Allochromatium vinosum DSM 180: one gene and its partner. The main gene of each other region encodes a partner of the protein of the gene in region 2 in a complex. Links are inferred from orthologs where the notes say so. Each region holds a gene or a part of one and is shown on either strand. Other genes may lie near its edges.

Region 1 (4,191 bases), 700 kb from region 2 along the record:
GACGATGTGGGGCGTCTCGTTCTTGAGGGTCCGCTCATCGAGTCCGGCGCTCGGTGCGCAACCGGCCCAAGACACACCGAGCACAATCGAGAGCATGGCGGGAAAGCGGGATGGAAATGACATGGCAGCATCACCGATTGACGCGAACGGCCTCATGCTTCGAGTCGAGCGGCAAAAACTCCCGCCGTCGCCTCGGATCGGCACGCGACCGATCCGAGGCGACGTGGAAGTCCCCCGACTTCAAAGACGAGCGAAGATCACTGGTTCATGGCCGGAAAGACGAAGTAGCCGGTATAAGCCGAGAGCTGACCGGGTTCTTCGAGCTTGTCGGCATCCGACTCGCCATAGGGGTGCTGGACGACCGACATCAGATAGGCAAAACCGTTGATGTCGGGATAGAAATACGGTGAGGTGGTCTCGGAGCCGTAGGGCGTGGTCTGGATGCGGGTGAGCCGGCCCGAGGTCAGGTCGTAGGACCAGATCATGTCGTTCTGATGGCCCGACCCGGTGTCCTCGCCGATGATGAGTGTGTCATAGCGTGGCATATAGGTGACATTGTCCGGGTTGGCGAGGCCGTTGACATCACACTTGTTGACTCCGTCATACTCGGGCGATTCGGCATCGGCACCATAGTCCATGGTCAGCGGCGTGCCAGCGACGAGCGGGAACATGTCGACGGCCGTGTAGTTGCCGTCCAGATGCAGCGCATAGACGGCGCCGCAGACATTGGCCTGAGCCAGTTTCATGTGATTCGGACCGCCGACGTCGTATGTGTCATAGCTACCCTGGGCGCGGCCGGCGCGACTGTAATCGAGCATGCCGCGATCGACCTCGGACATGGCGACATAGAGCTGATGACGGTCGGGGTCGTAGGTGATGCCCTCCATCTTGCGAAACTCCGTGGTTCCGCCCTGCATCGCCGCCCAGCGCCGGGTCTCCAGACGCGAGGCGATGTTCTCGTCCATCCAGTTGACGGCGCCATCCTGATTGACGTCGCGCAGTCTGAGGCACTGATGATCGCCGTCCTCGTGTCCGGCATTGATCGAGGTGAAGCCCTCGGGACAAGTCGGTTTTTCGCCTTCGGCCGGCGCTTTGGGCGCGGCCTCGTCGAAGAGGTCGGCGAAGCGATAGCGCCCGATCCAGTCACGCACCTGGGCGTCATCGGCCTGACCGAGATAGACCCAGTCGAGCGTTGCCCGCCCCGCGCCGTGCGCGTCCTTCTGGTTCCAGCGCGCGACCCAGAGCGCGCCCGCACTCAGATCGCCCGGCTGATCGGCGACGAAGCGGTACAGACCGACATTGGTGCCGTCGTCGGACATGTAGACCGTCCGGCGATCGGGCATCACATAGCCGAGTTCGAGCGCGAGGCGGCCCATGGCATAGTGCTTCTCGACCCGGGCCGAGTCGAAGCCGTCGACCTCGATCTCGACCGGATAGCCATAGTCATAGGGATTCATGACCGAACCGGCCTCGGCGGGCATAGCACCGAAATAGGTCGCCATGGCCGCGTTGTACTCGGTGATGGTGCCATCACGCCATTGCCGGGCGTCCGGCTCGTACTCCTCCGACCCCAGATGCGTACCCCAGGGCGTGACGCTGCCGGCGCAGTGCACCCAGCCACCCCGAAGCGGCGAGAAATCGAGCGGACGGGTGCGCTGGGCGGTCAGGACGCCCGTGTTCGGATCCTGGGCGAGTTCGGTCAGATACATGGCACCCGGACGCGACTCGAAGTGCGAAACCATGTAGAGCTTGCCGTCGGCACCGTGCAGCAGCGACGAAAAGTCGTTGTCGTTAGAGATATAGGGCGATCCATCCTCGGCGAGCAGCGGCTGCCCCTTGATGTCATGGAGTTGCCCGAAACGGTAGCCGTCCGCATCCTGGGCGCCGGTTTGCCCTGAGCGCAGGATGGTGTGATAGCCGAGATCGATGCTGACGCCATCGACGACGGCCTGGGGCGAGGTCAGGATCGCGCGTTTTTCGGCATCGGTGCGCGGAACGGGCGCTTCGCTGAATAGGATGGTGCCGGCCAGGGCCGGCACGCAGGCGTTGAGTGCAAGAATCGCCGCCGCTGATTTGATTGGAGCCTTCATCTGTCCTTCCCGGATTCGAGGTTGCTGAGAACTGGACTCAAATGGCGGCAGCATAGAAGCGGATGGTGACGATCGGATGGCGGTTCCGTGTCGAAGCGCTGACGATACGCCGACTTCGACGTCAGATCGGAGCCAATTCCTCCATCGGCCAGCGCGCGCGCGGTTTGAAGGCGAGCGGTTCGGTTTGACCGGCCAGTAGCCGCTGACAGCCGGCGAAGGCGATCATGGCGCCGTTGTCGGTACAGAGTGCCGGACGCGGGTAATAGCTCTGACCGCCCTCGGCGGCGATCGCCTGATTCATCCGTTCGCGCAGACGGCGGTTGGCACTCACCCCGCCGGCGAGGATGAGCCGTTTGCGTCCGGTCTCGCGCAGAGCGCGCCGGCACTTGATGACGAGCGTATCGACTACCGCCTCCTCGAAGGCGCGCGCGATATCAGCGCGGGTCTGCTCAGGGTCGGCGGCCTGGGGCAGTTCACGGTGCAAGGTGTTGAGGGTGAAGGTCTTGAGTCCGCTGAAGCTGAATTCCAGCCCCGGACGGTCGGTCATAGGCCGGGGGAAGCGGAAGCGTTCCGGGTCGCCGTGCTCGGCCAGCCGTGCCAGCTCGGGACCGCCCGGATAGGGTAGCCCCAGGATCTTGGCCGTCTTGTCGAACGCCTCGCCCGCCGCGTCGTCGAGCGACTCGCCCAGGATGCGATAGCGCCCGATGCCGAGTACGTCGACCAGCTGGGTGTGTCCGCCCGAGACCAGCAGCGCCACGAAGGGGAACTCGGGCGCCGGTTCTTCCAGGAGCGGCGCCAGCAGATGCCCTTCCATGTGATGCACCCCGATCGCCGGCACCTTCCAGGCCCAGGCCAGGGCACGCCCGAGCGCCGAGCCGACCAGCAGTGCCCCGATCAACCCCGGCCCGGCGGTATAGGCCACGCCGTCGATGTGCGCGCGATTCAGCCCGGACTCGTCGAGCACCTGATGGATCAGCGGCAGGGTCTTGCGGATATGATCGCGCGAGGCCAGCTCGGGCACCACGCCGCCGTATTCGGCATGGATCTCGACCTGACTGTAGACGGCCTGCGCCAGCAGCCCGCGCCCGTCTTCGTACACCGCGATCCCCGTCTCGTCGCACGAGGTTTCGATTCCCAGTACTCGCATCGTCATTTACGCCCCGAAAAAGCAGCTTGCCGCCCAACATTCGAAAGATGCGCGCATCATAGCCTTTGCGCCGCCGATCGACCATGCGCTATACTTCGCAATCTTTTTTACCTCGACCCCATCCATCAACCGGAGACAGCCAGGGATTCCGTCCTATGCCCAGCGTTCGCGTCAAAGAAAACGAGCCATTCGAAGTCGCCATGCGGCGTTTCAAGCGTTCCTGCGAGAAAGCGGGAGTGCTCGCCGAGGTCCGCCGTCGTGAGTTCTACGAGAAGCCGACCTCCGAGCGCAAGCGCAAGAAGGCGGCCGCCGTCAAGCGTCATCAGAAGAAGCTCCAGCGCGAAGCCCGTCGCTGGGAACGCCCGTACTGAGTCACGCGCGCCCAGGGAGTGGCCGATACGCCCCGCCTGATCGGCCAAGCCGCTCCCCTGAATTCTTCAAGATCGAACTCCGTAAAGTATTGACCCATGGGTATGCTCAAGTCGCGCCTCCAGGATGACATGAAGACCGCCATGAAGGCGGGAGACAAGCCCAGACTCGGCGTGATCCGGCTGATGCTGGCCGCCATCAAGCAGCGCGAGGTCGACGAGCGCATCGAACTCGACGACGCCCAGACGCTGGCCGTGCTCGACAAGATGGTCAAGCAGCGGCGTGACTCGATCAGCCAGTACGAGAGCGCCGGGCGCGAGGATCTGGCCGAGGTCGAGCGCTTCGAGGTCGGCATCATCCAGGACTACCTGCCCGCCGCATTGAGCGAGACCGAGATCGCCGCCCTGGTCGAAGAGGCTGTCGCGGCGTCCGGTGCCGCCGCCATGAGCGACATGGGGAAGGTGATGAACGTGCTGCGCCCCCATATCCAGGGCCGCGCCGACATGGGTGCCGTCAGCGCCCTGGTCAAACAGCGCCTCGGAGGCTAGACCGCGCCGCGCCTCCCCCGCATGGCCGGACGCCTCC
Region 2 (5,331 bases):
CCGAGGAAGCCAGCACATGGAATTCGTGCGAGGCGCTGCCGCCGATGCTGCCGGTGTCGGCGCTCACCGGGCGGAAATCGAGTCCGCAGCGAGTGAAGATGCGGCAGTAGGCCTCGTGCATGCGCTGGTAGGTCTCGGCCAGCGAGGCGTCGTCCAGATGGAAGGAATAGGCGTCCTTCATCAGGAACTCGCGCGCGCGCATCACGCCGAAGCGCGGCCGGATCTCGTCGCGGAACTTGGTCTGGATCTGGTAGAAATTGATCGGGAGCTGCTTGTAGCTCTTGAGTTCGTTGCGCGCCAGCTCGGTGATGATCTCCTCGTGCGTGGGGCCGAAGCAGAACTCGCGCTGATGGCGGTCCTTGAAACGCAGCAGTTCGGGGCCGTATTGTTCCCAGCGCCCGGACTCCTGCCAGAGTTCGGCTGGCTGCACGGCCGGCATGGAGACTTCCAGCGCCCCGGCGCGGTCCATTTCCTCGCGCACGATGCGCTCGACACGGCGCAGCACGCGCAGTCCGAGTGGCAGCCAGGTGTAGAGACCGGCGGCGAGTTTGCGGATGAGACCGGCGCGTAGCATCAGCCGGTGACTGGCGATCTCGGCGTCGGCCGGCGTCTCTTTGATGGTCTGGAGCGGAAACTCTGAGGTGCGCATCGGATCGGAAATCTCGACAGGTAAAGCGCGGAAGTCTATTGGTCCGGCGACGTCGAAACAACACCCGGCACGCAAAGAGCCGTATGCACTCGATGGTTGGGGCCGAAACCCTCGGGTCGATGATGGTAGAGTAATGCGAGCCAGTCGCGAACAGTTCTCATGTGGAAAGCGTATCAATGACTCAGTCGGAACCGGGATCGATGGCCATGGAGAGGCGCACCCAGGCACGTATCGACCTGCGGATTCCAGTCGAGCTGACCATTCCCGGTCAGAATGCACCTGTACGTGCCGTCACGCGCGACCTCTCCTGGGGAGGCGCGCTCCTGCATCTTGCCGATTGCCCACCCAACGACGTCGACATCCTGGTGCTGAGCCTGCCATGGCGACGGGGTAAATCCATCCGGGCGCGCGCGCGGCTGCTACGCGCGCGTCCGCACGATGAGGGCGGGTATCTGGCCGCCGTGCGCTTCATCAGCCTGTCGCCGCGCAGCCAGAGTCGCCTGGAGCGACTGCTCAGGATGCTGTACCCCTCGGACCCCACGACAGGGGCGAGTGGCAGGAATGCCTTGTTTCGCGAGCTGGAGGTGACGGTCTGCGACACCGAAGAGCTGCGCCAGAAGCTGTTGCAGATCCTCGAGGGCCACTATACGGTGACTGTCTTCGAGGCCTATCAGGTCGGGCAGAGCATCAGCCTGTCGATCACCGGCACCTTCGATCTGCCGAGCATCCGGCTGCGCGCGCGCGTCTCGAAGGTGCGCAAGTCCGAGGTCAAGGGGTTCGACTGGGCCGAGCTCTACACCCTGTCGCTCGAATTCGAGCATCCGAGCAATACGATTCGCACCTTCGTCGATCTGGTCCTGAATCGCTTGTCCGACACGGAGGACGAAAGCTCCGTTTTCAGTTATCTGGAGGGAGCGCCGGATTGGCTGCGATCGGTGGCGGCGGCGACGGCGCGCTCCAGCGCGAGCGCCCAGAGCACCGAGGCCGCCGGCAGGGACGAGATCCGATCCTGTCTGGAGTCCGAATTCCCCGATGCCATCGCGCGGCTCGTCGCCGGCTGGGGCCATGTCGCCGACTTCGAGATGGTCTTCAGTAGCCTGGTTCTGAGCCGTAACGACCTGCCGGATGCCTGGTCGCGGGAGGCCTGGGAGGAGCTGGAGATGCTCCAGAGCGTTCATGATTGCGCCTACGGGGTCTCGACGCACCGTCTCAGTCTGCTCAAGGGCGGACGGCTGTGAGGCGCGCTCGCCTGAATCGACCGCTTCCGGACGGCGGTCGTCTGCCCCATGCACTCTACCGCGCCGAGCAGGTGCGCCGCCTCGATCGTCTGGCCATCGAGCGTTTCGGTGTCCCCGGGATCGAGCTGATGAACCGTGCCGGAGCGGTGGCCTATCGGGTGCTGCGCGCGCGCTGGCCGAACGCGCGCCGTCTCACCATCCTGGCCGGGACGGGCAACAACGGCGGCGACGGTTATGTGGTGGCACGGCTGGCGCGCGCCGATGGCCTGGACGTGCGGCTGTTGCAGCTCGGCGAGGTAGATCGGGTGCGCGGCGAGGCCGCCCTGAGTCTGGCCGCCTATCGCGACGCCGGCGGTATCATTGAGGACTGTCTCGGCTTGCCGCGCGAGACCGATCTCTATGTCGATGCGCTGCTCGGTACCGGGCTGGAGCGTCCGGTGGCGGGTCGCTGGGCCGGGGCCATCACGGCGCTCAACGCCCAGCGCGCGCCCGTGCTAGCGCTCGACATTCCCTCCGGACTCCACGCCGACACCGGGCGCGTCCTGGGCGTGGCGGTGCGGGCGAGCGCGACGGTGTCCTTCATCGGACTCAAGCCGGGACTCTTCGTCGGTGCCGGCGCCGAGTATCGGGGTGAACTCCACTTCAGCGCGCTCGACGTCCCGGCCCAGGTCTACGCCAGCGAGATCCCGGCGGCGGCCCGGATCGACTGGGCGCGTGAATCGCGCCTGCTCGCACCCCGTTCGCGGATGGCGCACAAGGGCGATTGCGGTCATGTTCTGGTCGTCGGTGGCGCGCCCGGCATGTCGGGTGCGGTGCGTTTGGCCGGCGAGTCGGCCCTGCGCGCCGGCGCCGGGCTGGTGACGATCGCCACCCATCCGCGCCATGCCGACTGGCTCAATCTCGATCGGCCCGAGCTGATGGTCTCTGCCGTCGCGCACCCTGACGACCTGGAGGCCCTGATCGAACGAGCCGATGTGATCGCGATCGGTCCGGGATTGGGGCGGACGGACTGGGGGCGCGGACTCTGGGCGCGCGTGCGAACCCGGCCGCATCCGCTGGTGGTGGATGCCGACGCGCTCAATCTGCTGGCCGAATCCCCCGGCCCCGGGCCGGACTGGGTGCTGACCCCGCATCCCGGCGAAGCGGCACGTCTGCTCGGTGTCACGACGGCCGAGATCGAATCCGACCGTCTCGCCGGCGCGCAACGCCTCCAGACGCGCTTCGGTGGGGTGGTGGTACTCAAGGGCGCCGGCTCCATCGTGCATGGTCCGGCACCGCGCGTCCCGGCCGTTTGCAGTGACGGCAACCCCGGCATGGCGACCGCCGGCGCGGGCGATGTCCTGACCGGTGTGATCGCCGCCCTGCGTGCTCAGGGGCTGGAGGCCGAGGACGCCGCGCGCGCCGGTGTCTGCCTGCACGCGGCAGCGGGCGATCACGCCGCGCGCGCCGGCGAACGCGGCCTGATCGCCACCGACATCATCGCGTCTCTGCGCGCGCTGTCCAATGGCCTCACCGAGGTGGACCCTTAAGATGGAAACGACCCTGGAGATCGAACTCGACACCCCCGAGTCACAGATGGCCTTCGGCGCGCGTCTGGCTTCGGCCCTGAAGCCGCCCTGCGTGATCTTTCTCGAAGGCGATCTGGGTACGGGCAAGACCACCCTGACTCGTGGTATCCTGCGCGGCCTCGGACACTCCGGTGCGGTACGCAGCCCGACCTATACCCTCGTCGAACCCTATGCTTTGACGGGGTTCGAACTCTACCATTTCGACCTCTATCGCCTGGGCGATCCCGAGGAGCTGGACTATCTCGGGCTGCGCGACCTGTTGGGGAGTGCCTCGATCTGGATCGTGGAATGGCCGGCGCGCGGAGCCGGTCTCCTGCCCAAGCCGGATCTGTGCATCCGGCTCGTTCATCTTGACATGGGACGGCGTCTGACACTGATGGCGATGAGCCCATCGGGCCAGACCCTGCTTGCTGACGTGATTTCTACCGCCGATGTCGTCTTTGCGCCACATCTTCGAGCCGATACTTGAAAAACATCCTCTAATCGACGGAGTTGACTTGGAAAGATCGGCGATGACCTGCTATCTTTTAAGCGACGCTCGTACCCCATCCAGGCTTCGAGGCGGCATCGTGAACAGGCTCATCGTGCTCTTTCTGCTACTGATCGCTCTGCCCGTGTCGGCTGTCGCGGTGGAGGTCGACTGTCACTGGAATTCAGAGAATTCGGGTAGAACCCAGTTGCTCCTCGGCGTCACGGCGCCGGTCGCGCACCGCATCTTCGCCCTCGATCAGCCCGACCGGGTGGTGATCGACATCGCCGGGGCCCGGCTGCGGGGAGCCTTGCCGGCGGCACGCACCGACGACCCGGTGCTGATCGGTGTGCGCGCCGGCGTGCGACCCAACGGGGATTTGCGGATCGTGCTCGACCTCAAGCGTCCGGTGCGCGTCAAGAGTTTTGCCGCCAAGGCCGGTGGGCGACAGCCCCAGCTGGTCGTCGAGCTCCTGCCCAAGTCGCCTCAGGCCGCCGGATTCCAAACCGTCTCCAATCAGACTCCGGCCCCGCCGGTCTGGTCGAGCCGTGGGCGCACGGCCATCGTCGCGATCGATGCCGGGCACGGGGGCGAGGATCCGGGGGCGATCGGGCCGAACGGCACGCGCGAGAAGGACGTGACCCTGGCCATCGCCCGCAAGCTGGAGCGCATGATCGAGCGCGAGCCTGGGATGCGCGCCGTGATGATCCGTGATGGCGACTATTATGTCGGACTGCGCGAACGCACCCTGATTGCGCGCGAGCACAAGGCCGATCTCTTCGTCTCCATCCACGCCGATGCCTACGACAATCCGGAGGCGCAGGGGTCGTCGGTCTATACGATCTCGCATGGCGCAGCCAGCAGCGAGGCGGCCAGTTGGCTGGCCGACCGCGAGAACAAGGCCGATCTCATCGGCGGCGTGGATTTGGCGACGAGCGACGATGTGCTGGCCTCGGTGTTGCTCGACATGACGCAGAACGCGACCCTGGAGCACAGTACCGAGGCGGCCACCTCAATGCTGCGTTATCTCAAGCGTGTCGGCCCGGTGCACAAGAGCGATGTGCAGCGCGCCGGTTTCGTGGTGCTCAAGTCGCCCGATATTCCCTCGCTGCTGGTCGAAACGGCCTTCATCAGCAATGTCCATGAGGAACAGCGACTCCGCAGTAACGCCTATCAGCAGCGCATGGCCGAAGCGATCCAGGCCGGGATCAAGGGCTATTTCGCCAAGTATCCGCCTCAGGGTCTGCTGGCGGCCGACGCGGGCCGGAGCATCGAGCGTTCCGGTTCCAGCGCCGCGTATGGGCTGAGATCCGCGTCCAGCACGCGCCCGAGCGGTCTGCGTGAGTATGTGATCAGCCAGGGCGATACCCTGTCCGGCATCGCCAAGCGCCATCGCGTGAGCCTCAG

What was found. The genes of interacting proteins can lie anywhere in the genome.
Region 1: the proteins of tsaE (region 2) and tsaD are in contact, whole or in part, in a crystal structure (PDB 6N9A), measured with the Thermotoga maritima proteins. The link is inferred for Allochromatium vinosum DSM 180 from one-to-one orthologs. Residues at the interface, in WP_004082108.1 of Thermotoga maritima: Leu37, Gly38, Lys46, Lys57, Val59, Lys60, Ser61, Thr63, Phe64, Thr65, Leu66, Met67, Val69, Pro71, Tyr82, Arg83, Leu84, Asp86, Asp88, Phe89, Asp93, Ile128, Asp130, Glu131, Arg134; in WP_004082750.1 of Thermotoga maritima: Cys10, Asp11, Arg49, His50, Leu82, Gly84, Gly135, Gly136, Glu154, Thr155, Leu156, Asp157, Asp158, Ser159, Glu162, Asp165, Lys166, Arg169, Leu170, Tyr175, Lys213, Thr214, Leu217, Tyr218, Gln221, Arg222, Asn324.

The regions. Positions count from the first base shown.
Region 1 is NC_013851.1:2,108,513-2,112,703, forward strand. What follows is about bases 1,225-4,191. They hold tsaD (tRNA (adenosine(37)-N6)-threonylcarbamoyltransferase complex transferase subunit TsaD), read right to left. Parts: upstream 3,238-4,191; coding sequence 2,212-3,237; downstream 1,225-2,211. Other genes in these bases: ALVIN_RS09125 (PhoX family protein), read right to left, coding at 1,225-2,090; rpsU (30S ribosomal protein S21), read left to right, coding at 3,393-3,608; ALVIN_RS09140 (GatB/YqeY domain-containing protein), read left to right, coding at 3,711-4,154; dnaG (DNA primase), read left to right, coding at 4,176-4,191. Outside these bases: ALVIN_RS09120 (hypothetical protein), read right to left, coding at 1-123; more of ALVIN_RS09125, read right to left, coding at 258-1,224.
Region 2 is NC_013851.1:1,405,372-1,410,702, forward strand. Bases 2,288-5,170 are described here. They hold tsaE (tRNA (adenosine(37)-N6)-threonylcarbamoyltransferase complex ATPase subunit type 1 TsaE), read left to right. Parts: upstream 2,288-3,417; coding sequence 3,418-3,924; downstream 3,925-5,170. Other genes in these bases: ALVIN_RS06020 (bifunctional ADP-dependent NAD(P)H-hydrate dehydratase/NAD(P)H-hydrate epimerase), read left to right, coding at 2,288-3,416; ALVIN_RS06030 (N-acetylmuramoyl-L-alanine amidase family protein), read left to right, coding at 4,025-5,170. Outside these bases: ALVIN_RS06010 (proline--tRNA ligase), read right to left, coding at 1-649; ALVIN_RS06015 (PilZ domain-containing protein), read left to right, coding at 826-1,887; more of ALVIN_RS06020, read left to right, coding at 1,884-2,287; more of ALVIN_RS06030, read left to right, coding at 5,171-5,331. UniProt on the Escherichia coli protein: Required for the formation of a threonylcarbamoyl group on adenosine at position 37 (t(6)A37) in tRNAs that read codons beginning with adenine.